Linked DNA regions of Magnetospirillum sp. XM-1. The protein of the gene in region 2 binds, or shares a complex with, the protein of the main gene of each other region. Links are inferred from orthologs where the notes say so. Each region holds a gene or a part of one and is shown on either strand. Other genes may lie near its edges. The genes, in order: XM1_RS15135 and smc.

Evidence for each region.
Region 1: the proteins of smc (region 2) and XM1_RS15135 are in contact, whole or in part, in a crystal structure (PDB 3ZGX), measured with the Bacillus subtilis proteins. The link is inferred for Magnetospirillum sp. XM-1 from one-to-one orthologs.

Annotation. Positions count from the first base shown.
Region 1 is NZ_LN997848.1:3,265,645-3,269,835, forward strand. Bases 1,193-4,191 are described here. They hold XM1_RS15135 (ScpA family protein), read right to left. Parts: upstream 3,099-4,191; coding sequence 2,286-3,098; downstream 1,193-2,285. Other genes in these bases: XM1_RS15125 (YbaN family protein), read right to left, coding at 1,258-1,635; scpB (SMC-Scp complex subunit ScpB), read right to left, coding at 1,639-2,289; XM1_RS15140 (site-2 protease family protein), read right to left, coding at 3,095-3,781; nagZ (beta-N-acetylhexosaminidase), read right to left, coding at 3,778-4,191. Outside these bases: twin-arginine translocase subunit TatC, read right to left, coding at 1-494; Sec-independent protein translocase protein TatB, read right to left, coding at 505-909; XM1_RS15120 (twin-arginine translocase TatA/TatE family subunit), read right to left, coding at 925-1,164. UniProt on the Bacillus subtilis protein: Participates in chromosomal partition during cell division. May act via the formation of a condensin-like complex containing Smc and ScpB that pull DNA away from mid-cell into both cell halves.
Region 2 is NZ_LN997848.1:1,295,414-1,303,807, reverse strand. Bases 2,117-6,174 are described here. They hold smc (chromosome segregation protein SMC), read left to right. Parts: upstream 2,117-2,506; coding sequence 2,507-5,974; downstream 5,975-6,174. Other genes in these bases: XM1_RS06205 (DsbA family protein), read left to right, coding at 2,117-2,484. In the rest of the region: mutY (A/G-specific adenine glycosylase), read right to left, coding at 1-1,004; XM1_RS06215 (DUF721 domain-containing protein), read left to right, coding at 1,050-1,544; XM1_RS06210 (hypothetical protein), read left to right, coding at 1,614-1,805; more of XM1_RS06205, read left to right, coding at 1,882-2,116; XM1_RS06195 (AtpZ/AtpI family protein), read left to right, coding at 6,175-6,543; XM1_RS06190 (F0F1 ATP synthase subunit A), read left to right, coding at 6,557-7,300; XM1_RS06185 (F0F1 ATP synthase subunit C), read left to right, coding at 7,379-7,603; XM1_RS06180 (ATP synthase subunit B), read left to right, coding at 7,726-8,220; XM1_RS06175 (ATP synthase subunit B), read left to right, coding at 8,217-8,394. UniProt on the Bacillus subtilis protein: Required for chromosome condensation and partitioning.

The DNA.
Region 1 (4,191 bases), 2.0 Mb from region 2 along the record:
TTGACCTTGGCTTCCATCTGGATGGGCAGCGTGCTGGGCCCGCCGATCAGGTTCTCGAAGCCGAGCAGATAGGTGTAGAGGTTGGGCAGCACCAGGTAATAGACCATGGCGGCGCCCAGCGCGAACAGGATGGGGGTCGCCGCCAGGAAGGGCAGGAAGGCCTGCTTCTCGTGCTTGTACAAGCCCGGCGCCACGAAGGCCCACAACTGCCCCGCCCAGACGGGAAAGCACAGCGCGGCGCCGGCGAAGGCCGACACCTTCATGAAGGTGAAGAACGCCTCGGTGGGCGCGGTGTAGATCAGGCGGCGGTTGCCGCCCTTGGCCAGGGCCGCCTTGGAATAGGGCTCCAGCAGGAACTCGTAGATGTCGTTGGAGAAGTAGTAGCAGATCCCGAACGCCACGATGAAGGCGATGGCCGACCAGATCAGCCGCCGGCGCAGCTCGATCAGGTGCTCGAGCAACGGCATGGTCTTGTCGTCGTGGGACTGGCTCAAAATTCGTCCTCTAGGGTTCCGGCGGGCGGGCGGGCGCCTCGGCAGGCTTGATCTCTTGCGGGGCGGGCTCGGTCACCGAGGCCAGCATGGGCGGCGCCACCTCGGCGGCGGAATTGGCGTCGAGCGCGGGAAGCTCCATGGCCTTGGCCATCTCGCCGGTGGGATCGATGGCCTTGTCAACTTCCTGGCGCAGCAGGTTGACATCCGACACCTTGGACACCTGCTTCTTCAGCTCGTCCAGTTCGGATTCGCGGACCATGTCGTCCATGCCACGGTGGAACTCGGCCGCCATCTCGCGGGCCTTGCGAGTCCAGCGCCCCATCTGGCGCAGGACCACGGGCAGATCCTTGGGTCCGATGACGATCAGGCTGACCACGGCGATCAGCGCCATCTCGTCCCAGCCGATGTCGAACATCCGGCGGGTCCCGGACTAGGGCTTGGGAGCGGATTCGGGGGCGGCGGCCGGCTTGGCGGCCTGGGCTTCCGTCACCTGGGGCTGCGGCTGAGGCGCGGCCTGGGCGGCGCCCTCCTCCTCGTCCTTCAGGCCGTGCTTGAAGGCCTTCACGCCCTTGGCCATGTCGCCCATCAGCTTCGGAATCTTGTTGGCGCCGAACAGCAGCAGCACGATGACCAGAACGATGAGCCAATGACCGATACTCATGCTACCCATGCCACAACACTCCTCGTACGTCACTGCCGTGCAAACCGGCCGGCGGCGGATCATCGCAAAAGAAAAGCAACACCGCAATGGCGGCTTTGCTCCTTAAAGGGGCTTGCGGCTTGGTTTGGAAAGGATGAACACCGCGCCCGCCGTGCAGGTGGCCCCCATGGTCGCCATAGCCCACCAGGGAGCCTGGGTGAACCCCACCACGTAGACGATGCTGACCGCCATGCTGGAAAGCGCGATGACCTTGGCGTAAAGGGGAATCACCCGGTTGATCTCCCAGTCGCGCAAGGGCGGGCCGAACACCTTGTGATAGAACAGCCAGGCGTGGAAGCGGTCCGACGACTTGGCGAAGCACCACAGCGCCACCAGCATGAACGGCGTGGTCGGCATCACCGGCAGGAAGGCGCCGACAATGCCTAGGCCGACGAAGGCCCAGCCGATGATCATCAGCGCGATCTTGCGGCCCGTTTCCAAGGATTACTCTCCGATGCCCAACAGCGTCTCGTCGTCCAGCAGGTCCAGCTGGGTCTCGTCCTCTTCCGCCGTGTCCACCAGCCGCGAGTCCTCCACCGCCCGGTTGCCATAGGCGCCGGCGGCGGCCCTGGCATCCAACAGGCCGGCGGCCTCCAACTCCTTGACGCCCGGCAGGTCGGACAGCGATTCCAGGCCGAAATGGTCGAGAAAGCCGTCGCTGGTGGCCCAGGTCAGCGGGCGGCCGGGCGTGCGGCGGCGGCCCTTGGGGCGGATCCAGCCGGCGGCGAACAGGATGTCGATGGTGCCCTTGGATAGCGCCACGCCGCGAATTTCCTCGATCTCGGCCCGGGTCACCGGCTGGTGGTAGGCGATGATCGCCAGGGTTTCCACCGCGGCGCGCGACAGCTTGCGCTCCTGGGTGCGCTCCACCTTCAGGGATTCGGCCAGATCGTCGGCGGTACGGAAGGCCCAGCCGTCGCCCCGCCGCGCCAGGGTGAAGCCGCGCGCGGCGTAATGGGCTTCCAACTCCGCCAGTAGTTGAGGAATGTCGACGCCGTCCGGCAGGCGCTCGGCCATGGCCCGTTCCGGGACCGGCTCGGCCGAGGCGAAGATCAGCGCCTCGACGATGCGCAGGTGTTGCGGGTCGATGGTCATTCCTCCCTCCCCTCGCCCTGCCCGGCGCGGATGTAGATGGGCGAATAGGCGGCGCCGTCCTGGCGCAGCACCAGCTTGCCCTGCTTGGCCAGCTCCAGGGCGGCGACGAAGGTCGAGGCCACCGCCGACTTCATCTTCAGTTCGTCGCCCTCGATGGCGGGAAGATAGGCCATCAGCACCGACCAGTCGGGCAGGCTGCCGATGCCCAGCATGGCTTCCAGGCGGGCCAAAGCGTGCTCCACCGACCACAGATCGGGGGCCTCCACCGTCAGGGTGCGCACCGAATTGCGCACCACATGGTCGGCATAGGCTTTCAGCAGGTCGTAGAGGTCGAGATCGAAGATGGAGCGGCTTTTCACCTCGATGTCCTCGGGCGCGCCGCGGGCGAAGACGTCGCGGCCCAGCAGGCGCCGGGTGAACAGCGATGCGCCCGCCTTCTGCATGGCTTCCAGGCGTTGCAGGCGGAAGGCCAGCGCGGCGGCCATCTCGGCCGGGCTCAGTTCCTCGCCCGGCTCGGGCTCCGGCTCGGGCAGCAGCAGGCGGCTCTTGAGATAGGCCAGCCAGGCGGCCATCACCAGGTATTCGGCGGCCAGGTCGATCTGCTCGCGCCCGACCTTCTGAACGAATTCAAGGTATTGGTCGGCCAGCTTCAGGATGGAGATCTTGGCCAGGTCTACCTTCTGGTCGCGGGCCAGCTGCAGCAGGACGTCCAGCGGGCCTTCCCAGCCGTCGAGGTCCAGCAGCAGCCGCTCGGCCGGGGCGCGCTCGGGCCGGTCCTCCTCGAAGGCGAAGCTCGGCGCGCGACTCACGGCCCCAGGGCCCTCACCAGGAAGCGGCCGATGGCGTCCACCGGACCCTGGACCAGCCAGCGGAACACGTCCAAATCCATGCCGATCTGGTTGCCCAGCATGGGGAACAGGAACAGGGCGGCGATCAGGATCAGCATTCCCGCCTTTTCCAGGCGCGCCAGCCGCCAGGCCAGCGGGGCCGGCAGGATACCCACCGCCACCCGCCCGCCGTCCAGCGGCGGAATGGGGATCATGTTGAACACCGCCAGCAGCAGGTTGAAATAGATGGCGTTGTCGAGATTGAGGAAGTACCAGCCGCGCACCGGATCGGGCATCACCGGCACCAGACGCACCGCCAGCACGGCGATCACCGCCAGGGCCAGGTTCATGGCCGGTCCGGCCGCCGCGACGATCACCATGTCGCGGCGGGGATTGCGCAGGCGGTTGAAATTGACCGGCACCGGCTTGGCCCAGCCGAACATCACGCCGCCTAAGGCCAGCAGCATGCCGGGCAGGATGATGGTGCCGAACGGGTCGATATGCTTCAGCGGGTTGAGCGAGATGCGGCCCAGGCGGTCGGCGGTGTCGTCGCCGCAGGCCTTGGCGGCATAGCCGTGCGCCGCCTCGTGCAGGGTCACGGCGAAGATCAGCGGAATCGCCCAGATGGTGATGCCGAACAGCAGCCCACCCAGATCGCCCATCATGGGGACAGGCCAAGCAGCGAGGCGACCCGCTCCTCGGCGGCCTTGCGGTCGAAGGGAACCCGCTTGCGCTTTTGCGCCAGGCCATGGGCCACCCGCACCTCGGCCGCCGCGCTCAACGGGCGCAGTTCGGACGCGATGGCGGTCATCTCTTCCATGTCGCCGTTGCAGTGAAGCACCACGTCGCAGCCCGCCTCCAGACTGGCGCGGGTGCGGTCCTCGAACGTACCGCCCAGCGCCTTCATGGACAGATCGTCGGAGATCAGCAGGCCGTCGAAGCCGATGGCGCCACGGATCACCTTGTCGATCACCATTCTTGAGGTGGTGGCGGGATGGGCGGCGTCAAGGGCGGTGTAGACCACATGGGCGGTCATGGCCCAGGGCGCGTGGCGATAGGCGTGGAAGGGCGGAAA
Region 2 (8,394 bases):
AGCGCCTGGTCCTCCAGCCGGTCCAGCGGGCACCATACACCACGAACCGCCGCCTGGGCAGGGGTGCGCCCGGCGGCGACGGCCAGTTCCAGATGAAAATGGGTGAAGGTGTGGGTCACCAGCCCGGGCAGCAGCGTCCACGATTTCGGCGCCAGCGGCGCGGCCGGCACCGCCTCGTCCAGGCTCCACCCGGAGTCCCGCCATTCGGTGGAGGGAAATTCCATCATGCCGCCCAGCAAACCCGTAGGGGGACGGCGGCGCAGCAGCACCGAACCGTCGGGCGCCGTCAGCCAGAAGGCGACGCCCTTGCGCGTCGGGCGCTCGGGCCTAGCCGTCTTGGCCGGCAGGGTCTCGGCGATGCCCAACCCTTGGGCGCGGCAGGCGGACCGCCAGGGGCAAAGGCCGCAGGCCGGGCTTTTCGGCGTGCAGATGGTGGCGCCCAGGTCCATCACCGCCTGGGCGTAATCGCCCGGACGAAACTCTGGCGTCAGCGAGGCCGCCAGCTCCTTGAGGCGCGGCTTGGAGGCCGGTAGCGGCTCGGAAACGGCGAACATCCGCGCCATCACCCGTTCTACGTTGCCGTCCACCACCACCGCCCGCTTGCCGAAGGCGATGGCGGCGATGGCTGCTGCGGTGTACTCGCCGATTCCCGGCAGCTGGCGCAGGGATTCCTCGTCGTCGGGAAAGCGCCCGCCCCGCCATTCCGCCACCCGCTTGGCGCAGGCGTGCAGGTTGCGCGCCCTTGCGTAATAGCCCAGGCCCGCCCAGGCGGCCATCACGTCGTCCACCGGCGCGGCGGCCAGATCCTCGACGCGGGGCCAGCGGCGGGTGAAATCCCGGAAATAGGGAATCACCGCCGCCACGGTGGTCTGCTGCAGCATCACCTCGGACAGCCAGACGTGATAGGGGTCGGCGGCCGCCCCGGGAGCGTAGCGCCACGGCAGGGCGCGGCGGTCGCGGTCGTACCAGGAAAGCAGGATCGGGGCGAGGTCGGCATCGAGCATGCCCCGACCATAGTGCAAATTCCCGCCCTCGGGTATGCTGAGGCCATGGCCGATGCAAAGACCAAGACATCCGACGAGCGCCGCACCCATGGATTGGTGTCCATCGCCGTGCCCAGCGACCGGGTCACGCGGCCCGTCTTCGGCCGGCACGGCTTCGCCGGCGGCACCCTGGTGGTGGACTGGCCGGCCATCGTGGGCAGCGCCGTGGCCAGCCACACCCTGCCGCTGGGCATCAAGTTCCCGCCGAAGGAGCGCACCGAGGGCACCTTGACGGTCAAGGTGGATTCAGGCGCCTTCGCGCTCGAGATGCAGCACCTGGAACCGCTGATCCTGGAGCGCATCAACGGCTATTTCGGCTGGAAGGCGGTGGCGCGCCTGAAACTGCGCCAGGGCCCCCTGCCCGAATCCGGCAAGCCGCCGGCCGCCAGGCCCGCCGCCCCCTCCTCGCCGCCGCCCGCGCTGGACCGGCTGGCCCAGGTGGAGGACCCGGAATTGCGCGACGTGCTGGAGCGCCTGGGCCGCCGGCTGGCCCAAGGATAGGGCTAACCAAATGCTAACCCCATCCCATATACTGTTCCACAACACCGAGTGCCGCACGAAGGTGGCCGGATGAATGCGTTTCAGGATCTCGCCGAGATGACCCGCGACTACGGGCTGATCCGCTATTTCATCATGGTCACCATGGTCGTTGCGGTGCTGGTGGTGATCCTGTTCATGTGGGGCCACGTTCCCGAGGGCGCGGAAGAAGCGCCCCAGCCCGCCGCGCCGCCGGCATCCACCGCCGCCCCGACGTCCTATTGAGTCCCTACGCCTTGTGCGCGGGCGCCTCACCTCCTAATATCCCGCCCGGATTTCCGTTTCCCGGAGGGACCTCAAGGTGAAGCCGTTCATTCGTCTGCTCGGCGCCGTCGCGGCGCTGTTCCTGGTGAGCCAGACCGCCGCCGCCGCCGATCTCAGCTATCCCATCGACCAGGTCCTGGGCAAGCCCGACGCGCCGCTCACGGTGATCGAGTACGCCTCGACCACCTGCCCGCACTGCGCCACCTTCCACAAGACCACGCTGCCCAAGTTCAAGAGCGAGTGGATCGAGACCGGCAAGGCCAAGCTGATCTACCGCGACTTCCCCACCGGCCCGCGCGGCCTGTCGGTGGGCGCGTCCATGATCGCCCATTGCGCCGGCCCCGACCGCTATTTCGGCCTGCTGGCCCTGATCATGGAGCAGCAGGACAAGTGGATGCAGTCCCAGAACCCGCTGGTCGAGCTGAAGAAGCTGGCCAAGCTGGCGGGCATGGGCGAGGACAAGGTGGACGACTGCCTGAAGCGCCAGGACCTGGCCAACGCCATCAACGAGCGCGCCAAGGACGGCAACGAGAAGCTGGGCGTGGAAAGCACGCCTTCGCTGATCATCAACGGCAAGGTCGTCCCCGGCGCCATCCCCTACGACCAGCTGGACAAGGCGCTGAAGGCCGCGTCCAAGTAATAACCTCAAGGGTCCAACCCTGGTGATCCAGTTCACCAAGCTGCGTCTGTCGGGCTTCAAGTCCTTCGTCGATCCGGCGGAGCTCCTGATCGAGCCCGGCATGACCGGCGTGGTCGGCCCCAACGGCTGCGGCAAATCCAACCTCATCGAGGCGCTGCGCTGGGTCATGGGCGAGACCTCGGCCCGCCAGATGCGCGGCGGCGAGATGGACGACGTCATCTTCGGCGGCACATCGGGACGCCCCGCCCGCAACGTCGCCGAGGTGATGCTGGGCCTCGACAACACGGCGCGCACCGCGCCGCCCCAGTTCGACCGCGACGAGATCGAGGTCATGCGCCGCATCGAGCGGGGCAACGGCTCGAACTACCGCATCAACGGCGCCGATACGCGGGCCCGCGACGTCCAATTGCTGTTCGCCGACGCCGCCACGGGGGCGCGCTCGAGCGGTCTGGTCAGCCAGGGCCGCGTCGGCGCCCTGATCAACGCCAAGCCCGCCGACCGCCGCTCGCTGCTGGAAGAGGCGGCGGGCATCTCGGGCCTTTACTCCCGCCGGCACGAGGCCGAGCTGCGGCTGAAAAACGCCGAGCTCAACCTGTCGCGCCTGGACGACGTGCTCAACACCCTGGACGAGCAGTTGAAGTCGCTGCAAAAGCAGGCGCGGCAGGCCAACCGCTACCGCACGCTGTCGGAGCAGATCCGCCGCATCGAGGCCCAGGTGCTGTATCTCGGCTGGCTGGAGGCCCTGGTCGCCGTCGACGCGGCCCGCTCCGCCTTCCGCGAAGCCGAGATGAAGGTGGAGGAAGCCACCGGCCACGCCGCGAACGCCTCGGCCCAGCAGGCGGAGACCGCCGCCGGCCTGCCCGATCTGCGCCGCGCCGAGGCCGATTCCGCCAGCACCCTGCAGAAGGTGATGGCCGAGCGCGAGCAGTTGGAGGCCGAGGAAGGCCGCCTCGCCGAGCTGCGCCGCGACCTGGAGCGCCGGCTGGAGCAGGCCGGGGCCGATTTGCAGCGCGAGCATGCCCGCGCCGCCGACAGCGCCCAAGCCCTGGCCCGGCTGGAGGAGGAACGCGCCCTGCTGGCCGAGGCCGGCGAGGGCGAGGCCGAAGCCAAGCTGCGCGCCGAGGAAGCCGTCGATCTGGCCGCCGAGGCGGTGGTGGTGGTGGAACAGGAACTCTCCGCCCTGATGGAGGAGGTGGCCGCCGCCGACGCCGAGCGCGCGGCCGCACTGCGCCGCCTGTCGGAATGCGAGACCCGCCTTGCCCGCCTCGCCGAGCGTCTGGCCCAGGCCGAGCGCCAGAAGGCCGAGGTGGAGGGCGAGAGCATCGACCGCTCGGACCTCACCGCGCTGGAGATGGAGCTGGAGGAGACCCTGGAATTCCTGGAGGAATCCCGGGAACAGGCCGAAACCGCCGACCGCCGGCGGGTGGAGGCCCTGGCGGCGCGCGAATCCGCCCGCGATTCCTTCCAGGCCGCCAGCGCCGCCAAGTCCCGCCTCGCCGCCGAGGCCGATGGCCTGCGCCAGGTGCTGGCGCAAGGCAAGGCCGGCGACCATCGCCCGGTGCTGGACGACATTTCAGCCCGCACCGGCTTCGAGCCCGCTTTGGCCGCCGCCCTGGGCGAGGATCTTTCCGCCCCCATCGACGCCTCGGCGCCGCTCCACTGGGAAGATTTGGGGCCGCTGGACCATCCCCCCGTTTTGCCCGATGGCGCCGAGCCCCTGTCCCGCTTCGTCGCCGCTCCGCCACAACTGGCGCGCCGCCTCTCCCAGGTGGGCGTGGTCAAGGACATGGCTTTGGGCGAAGCCTTGCGCCCCCGGCTGGCGGTGGGCCAGCGTCTGGTGACGCCCGAGGGCGATCTGTGGCGCTGGGACGGCTATGTGGCCCGCTCGGGCGCGCCGTCGCCCATGGCCCTTCGCCTCGCCCAGCGCAACCGGCTGCGCGAGCTGGACGCGGCGCTCGACGACGCGTCCATCGGGGTGGAGGAGGCCGAGGAGAAGGTCGAGGCCGCCACCCGCGAAGTGGACACTGCCGCCGAGGCCGAGCGCCGCGCCAAGGACTCCGTCAAACAGGCAGAATCCGAGGCCGCCAAGGCCCGCGACTCCCATGCCAAGCTGTCCCAACGCTTCGCCGCCTTCGAGACCCGTCTGGCCGCCGCCACCCAGGCCTGGGAGGATTCCCGCGCCGACCATGTCCAGGCGGCCGAGGAACTGGCCGAGGCCCGCGAGGCGGTGGCCGCCTTCCCCGAATCCAGCGACGGCCGCGACAAGGTCAACATGTTGCGCGCCACCCTGGCCGAGCGCCGTTCCGTGCTGGTGGAGGCCCGCTCCGCCCTGGACGGCGTGGCCCGCGAAGGGGCCGAGCGCCGCCGCCGCCTGGATGCGCTGGACGGCGACGCCAAATCCTGGCGGGCCCGCGCCGAAGCCGCCAAGGCCCATGTGGAGGAACTGGCCGAACGGCGCGAGGAGATCGCGCTGGAGATCGAGCGCCTCGCCAGCCTGCCCGACACCATCGCCCGGCGCCGCGAGGAGCTGTTCGAGCGCCTGGAAGCGGCGGAAGCGGCGCGCAAGGCCGCCGCCGACGCACTGGTCTCGGCCGAGCAGCGTCTGGCCGAGGCCGACCGCCGCATGCGCGAGGCCGAGGCCCTGCTGGCCAACGCCCGCGAGGAGCGCATCCGGCGCGAGGCCGCCGTCTCCGCCGCCGACCAGGCCTGCCGCGCCGTGGCGGTGCGCATCGGCGAGCGCCTGGACATGACGCCCGAGCAATTGCGCGAGGTGGCCGGTCTGGTGGAGGAGGAGCGCCCCGACCCCGAGGAGCTGCAACGCAAGCTGGATCGCCTGCAACGCGAGCGCGACAACATGGGCCCGGTCAACCTGCGTGCCGAGCAGGAGGTCGAAGAGCTGGAGGCCCGCATCGCCGGCATGGTGGCGGAAAAGGACGACCTGCTGGCCGCCATCGCCAAGCTGCGCCACGCCATCGGCGATTTGAACCGCGAGGGGCGCGAACGCCTGCTGGCCAGCTTCCAGGCGGTGGACCAGCATTTCCGCGACCTGTTCGTCAAACTGTTCGGCGGCGGCCGCGCCCATCTGGCGCTCACCGAATCCGCCGATCCGCTGGAAGCCGGCCTGGAGATCATGGCCAGCCCGCCGGGCAAACGGCTGCAACAGCTGTCATTGCTGTCGGGCGGCGAACAGGCGCTGACCGCGCTGGCCCTGCTGTTCGCGGTGTTCATGACCAACCCGGCGCCCATCTGCGTGCTCGACGAGGTGGACGCGCCCTTGGACGACGCCAATGTCGACCGCTTCTGCTCGCTGGTGGAAGGCATCGCGCGCGCCACCAAGACCCGCTTCCTGATCGTCACCCACCACCGCATGACCATGGCCCGCATGGACCGCCTCTACGGCGTCACCATGGCCGAACGCGGCGTCTCCCAGCTGGTCTCGGTCGATCTCGCCCAGGCCGAGTTGCTCAGAGACAAGGTGACTCCCGCCTGACGCCACCCCCTCGGGTGGGAAGAATCTTTTCGCATCGCAGCAACTCCGCCGCCGCGACCCGTCAAATCCCCTGATTTCACAATGCAAATCAGCATATTGGCCCGGCCGGTTTGAGTCCTTGACACGGGTGGGTCCAGACCTTATGGTGCCCGCGCTTTTGGCACCAAGGGGCCAGAAGGGGGAATTTCGAGGACCGACCTATGGCTGACCGCGAGACTCCCCCGTCTTTCGATGACCTCGACGCCCGTCTGCGCGCTGCGCGCGCCAGGGAGGAAGAGGACTCGGGTCGCGGACCGGAACGGCGTGGAAAGCCGACCGGAATGGGTCTGGGGATGCGCATCGGCGTCGAATTGGTGACGAGCGTGCTGGTGGGGACCGGCATCGGTTGGGCGTTGGACGCCTGGCTGAAGACCGCCCCCTGGCTGATGGTGGTTTTCCTGCTCCTGGGCGGAGCGGCCGGCGTCATGAACGTGTACCGCCTTATGCGCGGCATGGACGAGACGGTGGGCCTGGGCCGGGCGCAACGGAGAGCCGAAGGTGCCGGAGAGGATCCGGCGAAGGACCATTAAGAGAGGCAAAGCGGTGGCTAATCCGATCGAGCAGTTCAAGATCCAGCCGTTGGTTCCGCTCAAGGTAGGGAGCGTGGACATCTCGTTCACCAATTCCTCTGCCATGATGGTGCTGTCCATCTGCCTGATCACCCTGTTCCTGACCCTGTCGGTCCGGTCCCGCGCCCTGGTGCCCGGCCGCTGGCAGTCCATGGCCGAGGTGTTCTACGAATTCATCGCCGGAATGCTGCGCGACAACGTGGGCCAGGAAGGCCGGAAGTATTTCCCCTTCATCTTCTCGCTGTTCATGTTCGTGCTGTTCGGCAACCTGCTGGGCATGATGCCGATCCCGGTGATCGGCTTCACCTACACCAGCCACGTGATCGTCACCTTCGCCATGGCGCTGGTGGTGTTCGTCGGCGTCACCGCCATCGGCTTCGCCCGTCACGGCACCCATTACCTGCGGATGTTCTTCCCGCACGGCGCGCCCATCGCGACGGCGGTCATCCTGATCCCCATCGAGCTGATCTCGTACTTCTCGCGTCCCTTCAGCCTCGCCGTCCGTCTCTTCGCCAACATGACCGTGGGTCACATCATCCTCAAGGTCATGGGCGGTTTCGTGGTGTCGCTGGGCGCGTTCTACCTGATCCCGGGCGTTGTTCCCTTCGCCTTCCTGTCGGCCATCACGGTGCTGGAATTCGGTATCGCGCTGCTGCAGGCCTATGTGTTCACCATCCTCTCCTGCATCTACCTGCACGACGCCATCCACATGCACTAAGTGGCTGGCCGGGCGGTTCGCCGGCGAGGACGTTTCGAGTTTCAATCTGTTCCGTTTTGTCCTGAAGGAGTTGAGTAAATGGAAGCGAGCGCTGCTAAGTTCATCGGTGCCGGTCTGGCTGCCATCGGCATGATCGGTTCGGGTATCGGCGTGGGCAACATCTGGGCGAACCTGATCGCCACCGTTGGCCGCAACCCCTCCGCCAAGGCCAATGTCGAGCTGTACGGCTGGATCGGCTTCGCGGTGACCGAGGCGATCGCGCTGTTCGCCCTGGTCGTCGCTCTGATGGTCCTCTTCGCCTAATCGCGAAGAGTTATCCGACGGGACGGTAGAATCCGCGGCAAAGCGCTCTACGAAGCGCCTTGCCGCGGGTCAACCGCCGCTCCGTACAGTTTTTCGGGCCTTCCCCGTTTGGGAGCTTTGGGATGCCTCAATTCGATCCCACCTTCTTTGCGCCGCAGCTGTTCTGGCTGGCGCTCACCTTCGTCACTCTGTACTTCGTGATGTCGACGGTGGCCCTGCCCAAGATCGGCGCCGTTCTCGACGAGCGTCAGCGCAAGATCGACGACAACCTCGACAAGGCCGCTCAGCTGAAGGCCGAAGCCGAGGCCGCCGTGGCCGCCTATGAAAAGGCCCTGGCCGAATCCCGCGCCCACGCCCAGTCGGTGATCAAGGAAGCCTCGGACCGCCTGTCGGCCGAAGCCGAGACCCGCAACCGCGAGCTTGCCGCCCGTCTGGCCGATCAGGTCAAGGCCGGCGAGTCCCGCATCGCCGAAGCCAAGGACAAGGCCCTGGCCAACGTCCGTGACGTCGCCCTCGACGTCGCCGGCGCGACCATCGCCCGTCTGGTGGGCAGCCCTGCCGACACCGGCCGGCTCGAGGCCGCCGTCGCCAGCGCCCTCAAGGAGCACGGCAAATGATTTCCGTCGCTTACGCCGCCGACGCCGCCCACGCCGCCCATGGCGCCTTCTACCAGCAGGCCCACTTCTGGGTGGACCTGGCCTTCATCCTGGTGGTGGCCATGGCCTTCAAGCCGGTCAGCCGCGCCATCGCCGCCGCGCTGGACGCCCGCTCGGCCAAGATCAAGGCCCGCC